DNA from 2 places in the Exiguobacterium sp. EA-TM-5 genome. Region 1 is predicted to be linked to the other one. Evidence: riboswitches for the same ligand, from Rfam matches in the RefSeq annotation. Region 1 holds a riboswitch; the other holds the start of a gene.

Evidence for each region. Region 1 has a riboswitch for S-adenosylmethionine ahead of ACV3PA_RS05165 (methionine ABC transporter ATP-binding protein). Riboswitches for the same ligand answer to the same signal wherever they lie in the genome.
Region 2: it holds a riboswitch for S-adenosylmethionine, as region 1 does, so the genes downstream of both, ACV3PA_RS06145 (methionine ABC transporter ATP-binding protein) here and ACV3PA_RS05165 (methionine ABC transporter ATP-binding protein) in region 1, are expected to answer to the same signal.

What each region holds. Positions count from the first base shown of each region.
Region 1 is NZ_CM132670.1:991,170-998,573, forward strand. It holds gene ACV3PA_RS05145 (CAP domain-containing protein) at 226-1,104, shown strand; gene ACV3PA_RS05150 (GNAT family N-acetyltransferase) at 1,192-1,689, shown strand; gene ACV3PA_RS05155 (MetQ/NlpA family ABC transporter substrate-binding protein) at 1,745-2,560, opposite strand; gene ACV3PA_RS05160 (methionine ABC transporter permease) at 2,588-3,253, opposite strand; gene ACV3PA_RS05165 (methionine ABC transporter ATP-binding protein) at 3,243-4,256, opposite strand; SAM riboswitch class I at 4,341-4,445, opposite strand; gene ACV3PA_RS05170 (aminotransferase class I/II-fold pyridoxal phosphate-dependent enzyme) at 4,508-5,695, opposite strand; gene ACV3PA_RS05175 (alpha-glucosidase) at 5,845-7,404, shown strand, end outside.
Region 2 is NZ_CM132670.1:1,186,677-1,194,080, forward strand. It holds gene ACV3PA_RS06125 (class I SAM-dependent methyltransferase) at 1-406, shown strand, start outside; gene ACV3PA_RS06130 (S-ribosylhomocysteine lyase) at 410-874, shown strand; gene ACV3PA_RS06135 (PLP-dependent cysteine synthase family protein) at 871-1,794, shown strand; gene ACV3PA_RS06140 (bifunctional cystathionine gamma-lyase/homocysteine desulfhydrase) at 1,787-2,953, shown strand; SAM riboswitch class I at 3,011-3,115, shown strand; gene ACV3PA_RS06145 (methionine ABC transporter ATP-binding protein) at 3,193-4,215, shown strand; gene ACV3PA_RS06150 (methionine ABC transporter permease) at 4,212-4,877, shown strand; gene ACV3PA_RS06155 (MetQ/NlpA family ABC transporter substrate-binding protein) at 4,910-5,743, shown strand; gene ACV3PA_RS06160 (MDR family MFS transporter) at 5,823-7,073, shown strand; gene sufC (Fe-S cluster assembly ATPase SufC) at 7,207-7,404, shown strand, end outside.

The DNA of each region.
Region 1 (7,404 bases):
ATGTTCACACATTTTAAGAAAAGGGAAAGATGGTTTAGTATATGTACTAAATGCTTTTAAGAATCCTCTTCACTAAAGCATTTTACTAATGTGGGAACGTTATCATGAAATGTGTCGAATTTGTGGACACAAGATGTGATTTAGACAATTAAGAGCCAATGGCTGTTCGAAAGAATCATTTTCTTTTAAAATAAAGGTAATGATTAAAGGAGGCGAAACGAAGACATGAAAAAATGGTTGATCATCGGAGTAGCAGCAGTAGCTTTTTTCGGTTACGAGAACATTCCAATGGAACAGGCAGAAGCCGATTATCCTAAAAGCGGTGGCAAGCTGATTGATCGATATAGCAGTGAATATCCAGGTTATGACTGGGAAGTCAGGCGGACGTCCAGCGAAGAATTCGTATCGTTGACGAAAGACGGGAAAGAATACGGGAAGTACCGGTTTAAAAACGGTATAACGACGCAAGGTGCGATCTTGAATAAAGATACGGAATCGTCTTTAAAGAAAAAGGGCTGGACCGCAGTGAAGTCCTATCGTAAAGGGAATACGAATTATATGTTGAATTTAGATCATGCAGCTGTTTATGAGAAGAAGGGCAATTACGTGACATACTTCTTTGATCAGCATGACGGCAATAAGGTCAAAGCGACGCTTTCGATTCCAAAAGACGTCGAAGCGAAGAAAAAAGGGTTCTACGGCACCGCTTCGAATACGTTACGAACGACAGATGAAAAACTGATGCTTCGTTTGATGAACTGGGAACGGGCTGACTATCAGCTGAATCCATTAGCTCCGTACACGGCATTAAAGCCAGTGACACGCGGACATAGCGAAAACATGGCGAAGAATAACTTCTTCTCGCATACGGATCCGCAAGGACGTGATCCGTTTGACCGGATGAAGCGTGAAGGTATTACGTTCAGCTATGCTGGTGAAAATTTATCAATGGGATATCCGAATGTTTTCGCATCACACTGGGGTTTAATGAATTCAAAAGGGCACCGGGATAACATTTTGAAAAAAGAGTATAAGCAAGCAGATGTCGGTGTGGCGTTTCGAAGTAATGCGCCATACTTTACGATCAATTTCCGGAGACCTTAAATACGTAAAAAGAGGACGACATGTAATGATGTCGTCCTCTTTTTCATGAGTTGGTTTATTCTATATTAAAAGCAGGAGGTGGAAATGATGGAAATACGTCAATTAAGTGCAGAAGATGCAGCTCTTTATAAAGTACTGCGGTTAGAAGCCTTACGAAACCATCCGGAGGCATTCGGTTCGGATTACGAAGCAGAAAAGGATCGACCGGTCGAACAGTACGCAACTCGTCTTGAAAGCGAACAGGCATCGACGTTCGGTGCCTTTCATGAAGGAGAACTCGTTGGTGTCGTCACCATCGTCTGCCTAGAGCCGGTCAAGGTGCGACATCGAGCGAATCTGTTTGCGATGTACGTCACGCCACGCGTCCGAAAACAGCAGATTGGACGACGACTCGTACAAGAAGCCCTACAGATATTAAAAGAGCATCCTTTAATCGAGCAAGTCCATCTTTCGGTCGTCCAGACGAATGAAGCTGCTAAAGCGTTGTATCAATCGCTCGGTTTTGAATCATACGCGATCGAACCACGGGCACTGAAAATCGGAGATATGTATCATGACGAAGAACTGATGTGGTATCGATTCTAATAAAAACATCCAGGTTGTAGAGAGGTCGTCTCTCTAACATCCGGATGTTTTTTGATTAGTTCGCCCATTCAGGCTTACTGAAGCCTTTGAATGATTTTTCGATGACTGTATTGAAAGCGTCCGATTCAACAGCGGCTTTCAAGTCTTTTGCGACTTGTGCGTCTGCATCTTTCGTTTGGACAGCAACAAGGTTACGGTACTGTTCGTCCATCGTCTCAAGCGCTAACGCATCGAGTAAGTCGAATTTCGCAGCAAGTGCGAAGTTCCCCGGAACAGCTGAGATATCGACACTCTCGATGGCGCGTGGTAGTTGCGCTGCCTCGAGTGGTTTAATGACGAGTTTTTTCGGATTCTTGACGATATCCTTTTCAGAAACCGTCAATGGATCAGTGTCCGGCTTTAGTTCAATCCAGCCTTGTTCCGCAAGTAAGTTCAACGCACGTGCTTGGTTCGTCGGATCGTTCGGCGTTGCGACTTCAGCGCCCGTCTTGACATCTTCGAGGGTCTTCACTGTCTTACTGTACAGTCCCATCGGTGCCGTCGGAACAGTGATCAAGCCTTTTAAGTCGAGGTTCTTTTCTTTAGAAAATGTCTTGAGATAGATCGAGTGTTGGAACAAGTTGGCGTCGATATTACCGCTACCGAGTGCGATGTTCGGTTGGATATAATCACTGAACTCGACGATTTCGACTTTGTAGCCTTTCTTTTCGAGTTGCGGCTGAATCGCTTGTTTGACCATGTCGCTATACGGACCGCTCGTCGCGCCAATCTTGATTGTCTTGTCTTTTTCGTCCGCACTGCTGTCTCCGCATCCTGCGAGGACTCCTGCACCGAGTAAGGCTGTGGCTAAAAAGGCATATCGTTTTTTCATGATTCCACTCTCCCTTTGTATGTATGATTAGCGTTTATCTGTTTTTCGCGCCAGTTGATTGCCAAGTGCTTGAATGCTTTGAACGATGACGATGAGGACAACGATCGTGACGATCATGATGACATTATCGTAGCGATAGTAACCGAATCGGATCGCGAGGTCACCGACACCTCCACCACCGACATTGCCAGCCATCGCCGAGAAGCCGATCAGGCTGATCGTTGTCAGGGTGATGCCTTGAATAATCCCTGGGAGTGCTTCCGGTAAGAGAACGCTGACGATGATCCGTAACGGTTTTGCGCCACAGGCTTCAGCGGCTTCGATCAAACCAGGTGGAATCTCACGCAGTGACGTTTCGACGAGTCGTGCGAGAAACGGAATTGCTGCGACACTGAGGCTGACGGACGCGGCCGTCGGACCAATCGTATTATCGAGTAACAGTTTCGTTAAAGGAATAAGGGCAACCAGCAAGATGATGAACGGCAATGACCGGACGATGTTGACGACGAAGTCAAGGACACGTCGGATAGCAACGTTTTGAAAGAACAGACCACGATCGGTGACGAACAAAATAATCCCGAGCGGAATCCCGACAACCAATGCGAATGTAAGAGAAATTCCGACCATCCATGCCGTCTCACCGAGTGCTTTCAGGAGCTCGGGTAACATCATTTGAATACGTTCAAGCCACATCCTGAATCACCTCGAGTGCATGAAGTTCAGTTGCGAGCCAGTCAAGGGCAGGGGCGATTTGGTCGGATGATCCCGTCAAACTGACGATCAGAACACCAAAGGCGACGTCTTGAATGTAGTCGACCTTCCCGTGCAAGATACTGACCGAGATATCGTAACGCCGAATGGCTTCTGATAGTGTACTCTCACCAGTTTTCTCACCTGTGAACTGTAAACGGATGATTTTTCCGGGTGTCGCTTGCAAGATGCGTTCCGGCAGTTCAATCTGTAGTGCCGTATCGACGTAATGTTGTGTGACCGGATGTTTGGCTTGACTGAACAAGTCATAGGTCGAAGCGACTTCGACGACTTCTCCTTGCGACATGACGGCGACGCGGTGGCAAATCTGTTTGACGACATCGATCTCATGGGTGATAAGAACGATCGTTAGACCGAGTCGTTCATTCAAATCTTTCAACAAATCCAAAATCTGCAGCGTCGTGACCGGGTCAAGGGCAGATGTCGCTTCGTCACATAACAGGACGGTCGGATTGTTCGCGAGTGCCCGGGCAATCCCGACGCGCTGTTTCTGCCCACCGCTCAGCTGACTCGGGAAATTCGTTTCAAATCCTTCGAGTCCGACAAGCGAAACGAGCTCACGAATCCGTTCTGGGAAATCGGCGCGTTTCACACCAGCTGACTTGAGTGCAAAAGCGATGTTATCCGCGACGTTACGTGATTGAATCAATTGGAAGTGTTGAAAGATCATTCCGGTCCGCAGTCGTAGTTGGCGCAAGTCCGCTTTAGACATCCCACCGAGCGAGACACCGTCGACCTTGATCGTTCCTTGTGTTGGATGCTCGAGTCCGTTGATCAGGCGAAGCAACGTACTCTTACCGGCACCGGATTCACCGATGATGCCGAAGATCTCTCCTTTTTGAATCGTCAAATCGACATCCCGTAATGCAAAAATCGGGGTCCGGTCTCGGACGAACCGTTTTGTAATGTGTTTGAATTCAATCATCCGCTCATCTCCTCATACAAAAAAAGTCGCTTTTTCCTAGTAGCAGAGCAACCAGAAAAAAGCGACGAAAGTGTAAGATTTCGTAACTTATCTCTCAGAATGAATCCATTCTGTAGGATGTGGCACCGTTCCTAATAGGTGGTTGCCGGACGTCGTTGGGCCTAATCCCTCGGTCGCTCTCGATAAGTAGTTATGCTGTTGGGATTTACTCTAACGGAAATGATTCCCATCTGTCAAATGTTTTTTCAGAATTATTCCGCAACAGGCGTCCGGAACAGGTTGAGCGTTCCGATTCGGTCAATGGCTTCCTCCAACCGTTCGACATCAGCAATCAAGCTAATTCGGACATAACCTTCTCCGTATTCACCGAAGAACGATCCCGGGGTTACGGCAACGTGCGCTTCGTCAAGCAGGTGATCGGTGAAGCTTTGGGATGTGTATCCTTCAGGCACCGGAAGCCAAACGAAGAATGAACCGCCTGGACGTGGTCCACTCCATCCAATTTCATCGAGTTTTGCGAACAACGCATCGCGGCGAGTTTCATACAGATTACTTAACTCGCGGACGCATGTCTGTTCGCTCGTTAAGGCAACGGTCGCCGCATGTTGAATCGGTGTGAATGCACTGACGTAGAGATGTTCTTGGTACGTCTCGATGCTTGAGATGACAGACGGATTTCCGATTGCGAAGGCAATCCGGAAGCCGGACATATTAAAGCGTTTTGAGAGCGAAAATAGCTCGATGCCGACGTCTTTTGCGCCTTCTGTTTGCAAGAAACTTCGGGTCGGACCATCGAAGCTGATACCGCCGTATGCTAAGTCATGGACGACACAAATATCGTTCGCATCCGCGAAAGCGACCGTTTGTTCGAAGGCTTCCGCTGTTGCCGTGGCGCCAGTTGGATTACTCGGATAGTTGAGGAACAACATCCGGGCACGCTCAACGTCTGTCGTATCGAGCAAATCATAATCCGGTAAGAAGTCGTTTTTCTCAAGCAACGGTAAGGTGATCGGGTATGCACCGGCAAGTGCAGCACCAGACAGGTAATCCGGGTATCCGGGATCCGGAACGATGACACCTTCCCCAGGGTTAACGATCGTTTGCGGTAAGGCGACGATTCCTGCCTTACTACCGAGAAGAATCGCGACTTCCGTTGCCGGATCGATCGTGACACCAAATTCGCTTGCGTAAAATCGCGCGACAGCTTGTTTTAGAAAATCATGTCCACGAAACGGTGGATATTGAAGGTTCGTTGGCTCATCGATCGCCTGTTTCAAAGCGTCGAGAATATGTACGGGCGTCGTTTGATCGGGTGTTCCTTGACCGAGTGTGATGACATCGTGTCCGGCAGCTTTCACAGCACCAATCCGATTCGCAAGTTCAGCGAAGACGGGAGCAGGAAGCCGGTCAATGGCGATGGATGGAGCGAAATGTTTCATAAGATGTGTGCCTCCTTCGTGGTATTGTCGTCAAGGATAACGAATATTCAGTCAAAAGAAAAGAACTTTTTCGAAATTCAAAAAAATTATCTGATATACAGGTACAGATAAGTGGAGCGGGAATAAAGAATAGGGAGAGGAGTGAAGAGATGAAGCGAGCTAACTGGAAAGAGGCGGTCGTCTATCAAGTCTACTGGCGTAGTTTTAAGGATTCGAACGGAGATGGTATCGGTGATTTACGAGGTGTCATCGATAAGCTTGATTATATCGCGTCACTCGGTGTCGATGTCGTCTGGTTGAATCCTTGTTACCGTTCTCCGGACGTCGATAATGGCTATGATATCGCAGACTATTACGAGATCATGGAAAAAGCAGGGACGATGGGGGATCTACAGGAATTAATTGCAGTGGCACATGCGCGTGGACTAAAGATCATTTTGGATCTAGTCGTTAATCACACGAGTAACCAGCACGACTGGTTCCGCCAGTCGCGCGACCGAATCAATGATAAGGAAGACTGGTATATCTGGAAAGATGGAACGAAAGACATGCCACCAAACAACTGGCGCTCGTACTTTGCACAGAGTCCCTGGACGTGGAGTGAAGAGCGCGGACAATACTATTTTCATTCCTTTGCGAAAGAGCAACCTGACTTGAACTGGGAACATCCGGCTGTGAGGCAAGCGATTTACGACATGATGAACTGGTGGATTGCTCAAGGCATCGACGGCTTCCGGATGGACGTCATCAATTTGATTAAGAAGCGGACACTCGAAGATGTGACGAATCCATTCGATCTATCGTACTTAGGCAATCAACCTGGTGTACATGATTTTCTACAAGAGATGCACGCGAACGTTCTTGCCGGGAAAGACTTGTTCACGGTCGGTGAGATTCCGTTCGTTGGTCCAGAAGATGGTCTGTTATATGTCAGTGAAGAACGCGAAGAACTCCGGACGCTGTTTCACTTCGAAGTCGCAGATGATATGGAGTCGATGGATCTTTTGCGATTCAAGGAAGTTCAAAAACGCTGGTACGACGTATTATACCCATTAGGTGTTAATTCACAGTTTCTCAACAACCATGATCATACGCGACAAGTGACGCGATTCGGCAGTGAACGATACCGCGTTGAAAGTGCGAAATTACTCGGTTTAATGCTGCATACGTTACCAGGCATTCCATATGTGTACCAGGGAGAGGAGATTGGAATGACAGGGATTCGTTTCTCCGATCCGTCGCTCTATCAAGACGTCGCCTTTCGAAATCGCTACGAGGAGCGTGTTGCTGGCGGAGAGGACCCAGAGGTCGTACTTTCTTCGATGCAGTTACTTGCGCGTGACAACTCCCGCACACCGATGCAGTGGGATGGTACACATGCAGCAGGATTTACGAATGGGAAGCCTTGGTTAGCGGTCAACCCCAATTATACGGACATCAATGTCGCGCAAGCAGAAGCGGATCCATCGTCCGTGCTTGCTTTTTATCGAGCGCTGATTCAGATGCGAAAGAATCATCCGATCATGGTCTATGGCACATATCGAGACTTAGCACTCCATGATCCGTATCTCTATATTTATGAGCGGGAATTAGACGGAGAGGTATGGCGCATCGTCCTCAATGTTCATGATGAACCGATGGAGACCGCTTTCGTCTTACCGGAGAAAAAATTGTTAGTATCGAACTATCCAGATGCTCCAAATAAACTA
Region 2 (7,404 bases), 200 kb from region 1:
GATGCGGGCGATTTTGACGGAGAAGATTCCATCGCTTGATGTACAGGATGGTCACTTCCTCTCGTTCAAAGCGAAGGAAGCAAGCAGTTTCGTCTCCACTTATGCGTTTCATCATCTAACGGATGAGGAAAAGGGAGAAGCAATCGATCTGATGGCGTCGCATTTATCGAAAGACGGAAAAATCGTCTACGCGGATACGATGTTCGTCTCAGAAGAGGCACGCCTGCAAACGATCCGCGAAGCACGCGCTCAAGGGTTTGACGCGTTAGCGGACGATCTCGAACGCGAGTTTTACCCGTTGATTCCAGTCATGGAAGAATTGTTTACAGCACGGGGATTCACTGTTAACTTCACACAATACAATCACTTCGTCTGGCTCGTAGAAGCCGAGAAAATGGGGGAATAAATCATGGCACTTCAAAAAATGAACGTCGAAAGCTTTAACCTGGATCATACGAAAGTCAAAGCACCTTATATCCGCGTCGCAGGATATAAAGAAGGTAAAGTAGACCAAGTCGTCAAATACGATATCCGTTTCACACAACCAAACGTTGAGCAAATGCCGATGCGTGCGATGCACACACTCGAGCACTTACTTGCTGAAAACATCCGCAACTACTCGGATGATGTCATCGATGTCTCGCCAATGGGATGCCAAACAGGTTTCTACATGGCGATGATGAACTTCGACTCGGTCGAAAAAATGAGCGAACTCGTTGAGAAGACGTTAAATGACGTCCTCGCAGCAGAAGAGATTCCAGCGCAAAACGAAGTCCAATGTGGATTTGCAAGCGCACATGACCTCAAAGGAGCGAAGCACTATGCCGAGAAAATGCTTGCCGGTCGTGATGAATGGGACATCGTCTTCGGATGATCGCGAACAACGTCCGCGACCTCGTCGGAAACACACCACTCTACGAGATCACTTCATTCGATTTGCCTGCTGGTACGCGCATTTTGGCGAAGCTCGAATGGATGAACCCTGGGGGCAGCGTCAAAGACCGCCTTGGCATTCAACTCGTTGATGCAGCAATCGAAAACGGACATGTGACACCAGGCGGTACGATCATCGAGCCGACAGCCGGCAATACCGGCATCGGCTTGGCGCTCGCCGCTAAGAAATACGATCTACAAGTCATTTGTGTCGTTCCAGAAAAATTCAGTCAGGAAAAGCAGACGTTGATGCGGGCACTCGGCGCTACCGTCGTCAACACGCCGACTGAACTTGATATGCAAGGGGCAATTGACCGGGCAAAAGAACTCGGTCAGGAAATTCCGAACAGTTACGTTCCGTTACAATTCGAAAACGAAGAGAATCCAGTCACGTATCAGCGGACACTCGGTCCTGAGCTGATTGCAGACTTACCGCACATCGACTGGTTTGTTGCCGGTTGTGGTTCAGGTGGTACGTTTGCAGGAACAGCGGACTTCTTAAAACAACGTCTCGGCACAAAAGCAGCGATCGTCGAACCGGAAGGCTCCGTTTTAAACGGTGGTCCCGCCGGTCCGCACAAGACAGAAGGCATCGGTACAGCAAAATGGCCAAGTCTCGTGCCGCGTGAGCTCGTTGACGAGATTCATACGATTTCTGACCGCGATGCATTTGACGCGGTCCATACACTTGCCGCTCGTGAAGGACTACTCGTCGGTAGTTCAGCAGGTGCAGCGCTCGTTGCTGTCCTTGATATCGCGAAGCGTCACCCCGGCAGTACGATCGTCACGGTCTTCGCAGACAGTGCCGAACGCTACTTAAGCCAACAAATCTTTGAAAAGGTGGACGAAACTCATGCGTAAGAAGACAGCATTGATTCATGGAGGAACAGGTGTCGACCGGGCAACAGGTGCCGTCACACCACCAATCTATCAAACAAGCACATACAAGCAGGATAAAATCGGTCAACTCAAAGACGGATACGAATACTCACGGACAGCGAACCCAACACGGACGAGCATCGAACGTTTGATTGCGGATCTTGAAGGCGGCGCACGTGGTTTTGCGTTCGGTTCTGGTATGGCAGCAATCCATGCCGTCTTCCATTTGCTTGAGTCTGGTGACCACATCGTCATGACAGATGACGTTTACGGTGGAACGTTCCGCTTGATGCAACGCGTCTTACCGAAGTTCAACATCCAAGTGACATTCGTCGATACGACGGATCTTGCAGCAACGGAAGCAGCGATTCAAGACAACACGAAGATCGTCTATGTCGAAACACCGACGAATCCGTTGTTGAAAGTGACAGACATCGAAGCAATCGCAACGATCGCGAAACGTCACGATCTCAAACTCGTCGTCGATAATACGTTCGCAACACCATACCATCAACAACCACTCGCACTTGGTGCAGACATCGTCTTGCACAGTGCGACGAAATACATCGGCGGACACTCGGACGTCGTCGCTGGTCTTGTCGTCGTCAAAGATGATGCGCTCGGCGAAGAACTGCACTTCATCCAAAACTCGACAGGTGGCGTTCTTGGACCGCAAGACAGTTTCTTGCTCGTCCGTGGTCTTCGTACGCTTGGTATTCGGATGGATGCGATCGAAGAAACAGCCCATGATCTCGTTGCGTTCTTACAAGCACAAGACATCGTCTCGAACATCTTCTACCCAGGACTTGCATCGCACCCTGGACATGACATCCAAGCGAAACAAGCGACTGGATTCGGTGGGATGATCAGCTTTGATGTCGGTTCAGCAGCGAACGCAGAAAAACTCGTCGAGGCAACACACTTCTTCACACTCGCTGAGAGTCTTGGCGCCGTTGAGAGTCTGATTTCCGTTCCTGCACGGATGACGCACGCGTCAATCCCAGCAGAGCGTCGGGCAGAACTCGGGATCACAGATGGTCTCGTTCGGATTTCAGTTGGACTTGAGGATGCGGAAGATTTGAAAGAAGACTTAACACGTGCTTTCACGTTCCTCGAAAAAGTTTCTGAAAAAACTGTTTGACAACAAAAATAACCCCTGCTAATATTCAGAATATATTCTACAAACTTAATACCGAAACTCTTATCGAGAGTGGTGGAGGGACTGGCCCGATGAAACCCGGCAACCGCGGATCTAATCCGAAGTGGTGCTAATTCCAGCAGACAAAAGTCTGGGAGATGAGAGCAAATGGTTTTGTGTACTGAAAAGTGCGCGCGTTTGCTCAAAAACGCGCGCACTTTTTTTATTTAGGAGGGACAGTTGTGATTCGTTTACAAGACGTAGGAAAGATTTATCGCTCAAAGCGCGGAGCGGTCGAAGCCGTTGCGAATGTCGACCTGACAATCGAGCGCGGTGAAATTTTTGGAATAATCGGTTATTCCGGAGCAGGGAAATCGACTCTGATTCGCTTGCTTAATATGCTCGAGGCACCAACGAGTGGTTCGATCCAAATCGACGGTGTTGAAATGACATCACTTAAACCAAAAGAATTACGAGGCGTCCGCAAGAATGTCTCGATGGTTTTTCAGCACTTCAACTTACTCTGGTCACGGACTGTTGAAGAAAATATCATGTTCCCACTCGAACTCGGTGGCTTCCCGAAAGCACGCCGCAAAGAACGAGTCGCGGAGTTGATCCAACTTGTTGGTCTGGATGGACGAGAAGGGGCTTACCCGTCACAGTTATCTGGTGGTCAAAAGCAACGTGTCGGTATCGCTCGAGCACTGGCATCGAACCCAGATGTTCTCTTATGTGATGAGGCAACGAGTGCACTCGATCCAAAAACGACGGACTCGATTCTTGAGTTACTCGTCGACATCAATGAAAAACTGAAACTGACGATCGTCTTGATCACACATGAGATGCACGTCATTCAAAAAATCTGTCACCGGGTCGCCGTCATGGAAGCCGGTAAAATCGTTGAGCAAGGACCGGTCGCAGAAGTCTTCCGTCATCCGAAACAAGCGATGACGAAAGAATTCGTCAAACAGTTGACGTCACCGTCAGAAAACGAGTTGACGTTCGCGAAACTCCGCGAACGGTACCCAACCGGTAAAATCGTTCAGTTGACGTTCGTCGGATCGACAGCGGAAAGCCCGATCCTTGCGGAAGTCATGAAAGATTCACCAGTCCTGTTCAATATCATCGGCGGAAACGTTGGTCAATCACAGGAAGGGGCACTCGGTACACTGTTCATTCAGTTGATCGGGGAAACAGAAGCAACACAAGCGGTCATCACGAAGCTTCAAGCCAGTGATGTTGAAGTGGAGGTGGATCACCGATGATTTCATTCTTTGACAACCTAGACTGGGACATGGTGTGGGAAGCGACAGGTAGCACGATCTATATGACGGCAGTCGCAGGTCTCTCGACATTCGTTCTCGGTCTGATCATTGGTTTACTATTATTTGCAACAAACGAAGAATTGTTATTCAAGAACCGGGCGTTCTATTCGATTTTGAGCTTGATTGTCAACGTCTTCCGTTCGATACCGTTCATCATCTTACTGATCTTATTGATTCCATTTACGAAAGCGATTGTCGGTTCGTTCCTCGGACCAACAGCAGCATTACCGGCATTGATTTTTGGTGCCGCACCATTTTACGGTCGGATGGTTGAACTCGCGTTGCGCGAAGTCGATAAAGGTGTCATCGAGGCAGCGGAATCGATGGGGGCGACGAAGTTCCAAATCATCTATAAAGTCTTAATCCCGGAAGCGTTACCTGCTATTGTTTCGGGAATCACGGTCACACTCGTTGCACTTGTCGGTTACACGGCAATGGCCGGAGTAGTCGGCGGAGGTGGACTGGGGGACATGGCCTTCATCGAAGGATTCCAGCGCTCCCAAAACGATGTCATCGTTATTGCGACACTCTTAATCTTAGCGATCGTCTTCGTCATCCAAATTATTGGTGACTTGTTGATTAAAAAAATCGATAAACGTTAATTCAAATTTTATTCATATTGGAGGAATCATTCATGAAAGTTTGGAAAAAATTCGTAGGTACTGCCGCTGTATCCGTTTTAGCAATCAGCCTTGCTGCATGTGGTGAAAAATCATCAGGATCAGGCAGCGATGACAAGACACTCGTCATTGGTGCATCGAACGTACCGCATGCTGAAATCCTTGAACACGTCAAAAAAGAATACGAAGCAAAAGGCTACAAACTTGAGATTCAAAAATTCCAAGATTACGTGCTTCCGAATAAGGCACTCGCTGAAAAAGAAATCGATGCGAACTACTTCCAGCACGTACCGTACCTCGAGCAACAAGAGAAAGAAAACAAATCGTATAAGTTCGCGAACGCAGGTGGCGTCCACGTTGAACCACTCGGTATCTACTCGAAGAAATACAAGTCACTCGATAAGTTGCCAAACGGTGCAACGATCTTAACGAGCTCAAACGTCGCGGAACGCGGACGTGTCTTGACGTTCCTTCAAAACGAAGGGTTGATCAAACTCAAAGACGGTAAAACGACAGACGCGCAACTCGGTGATATCACAGAGAACCCGAAGAAACTCAAGTTCAAGACGAACATCGAGGCATCGCTTCTTCCGCAAGCTTACAAAAACAATGAAGGCGACGCAGTCCTCATCAACACAAACTATGCGATCGATAACGGTCTGAACCCATTGAAAGATGCGATCGCATCAGAAGATGAGTCGTCACCATACGTCAACATCATCGTTACACGTAATGGCGATGAAAAAGACAAGCGTGTCACAGCACTTCTTGACGTACTACACGAAAAGAAAAACCAAGATTGGATTCTCGACAAGTACAAAGGTGCGGTCGTTCCAGTCAGCAAATAAGTTCACCGAAGCCGGCATCCTTCCTATATAATGGAAGGATGCTTTTCATTTGTCTGAAACAGGGGTTAGGGGGAATCATATGCAACGCATTCGTCAACTGCATCCGTTGACACTCGGGGTCTTGTTCGGGACGTTTTTCTCGCGTCTTGGAACGTTCATCACTATGCCGTTCTTCGCCATCTACATGACGACCGTCTTGAAGTTTGATCCGGTCGATGTCGGCTGGGTCCTCAGTATCTCAGCGATTGCCAGTCTCGTCATGAGTTTCATCGGTGGTACATTGTCGGACCGCTACGGTCGTCGGGCGATGATGCTCACTGGAACGATTGGGTTCGCGATCGTCTTCATTGCGCTCGCCCAAGTCGAGACGTTTTGGGCGTTCTTCATTCTGAGTGCCTTGAACGGGGTTTGTCGTTCGATTTTTGAACCATCCGCTCGTGCCTTGATCAGTGATACGACGGACGAAGCGAACCGGTTGTTCGTCTTCAATATCCGTTACGCGATGATCAACATCGCAGCAGCGATCGGTCCGGGAATCGCCTTACTGCTGAGTGCGGGGAACACGTCAGCGACGTTTTACATCACAGCGTTCGTCTATATCGCGTACGGGGTGATGATCGGTATCTTGTTCAAACGCCATCCAATCACTGAGACGCACGGTGGCAAGAAGGTGTCGTTTGGAGCGACGATTCGTCTGTTGCGGACCGACATTGCCTTTACGCTCGCACTTGCGGGTATCATCTTCGGTGTCTTCGGTTACAGCCAGTTCAACTCGACCTTGCCACAGTTTTTGACGGAGACGTCACTGCTTGAAGGCGGGAAGACGCTCTATGCGATCTTGATTACGATCAATGCGATTACCGTTTTGATCGTGCAATATCCGATCATGAAGTTTGGTGTTAAGACGTCACCACTCGTCTCGATTACGACCGGGATTGCGACCGTTGCTGTCGGTTTGTTCATCATCGGTAATGCGAGTTCGATTTGGTTGATGGTCGTCGCGATGATCATCTTCACGTGCGGCGAAGTCATGATGTTTACGATGACTGACATCTTGACCGATCGCTTTGCGAAGCCAGAATTACGAGGCAGTTATTTCGGAGCGATGGGGTTAACATCGATTGGTCAATCGATCGGTCCAATTGCCGGTGGTCATTTATTAAGTTTATATGGAGCGGACCGTCCATTACCGATTTTCGGGATTTTAGCGGGCTTGACATTGTTCGGAATACCACTGCTCTTACTGTCACAACGGATTCATCGGGGTTCGACGATCAAGGAACTAGAGGAACCGGTCACACTTTCGAATGATTCTCAACAAAACGCATGATTTTGAGAAAAAACAACGAGCGATGACGCTTGAATAATACGCCATGTTTCTTTAAGATTAGAATGATACTAAATTAGTAACGCTCGTGTTCTGAATCGTCAGTCACGAAATGAATAGATGGAGGGATTCTAACATGAAGGCTTCACACTTGAAGATTGAAGATCTACACGTCGCGATCGACGGCAAGGAAATCTTGAAAGGCGTCAACTTGGAAATCAAAGGCGGGGAAATCCACGCGGTCATGGGACCAAACGGGACAGGTAAATCAACACTCGCATCAGCATTGATGGGTCACCCATCGTACGAAGTAACATCTGGTTCAGTCACACTC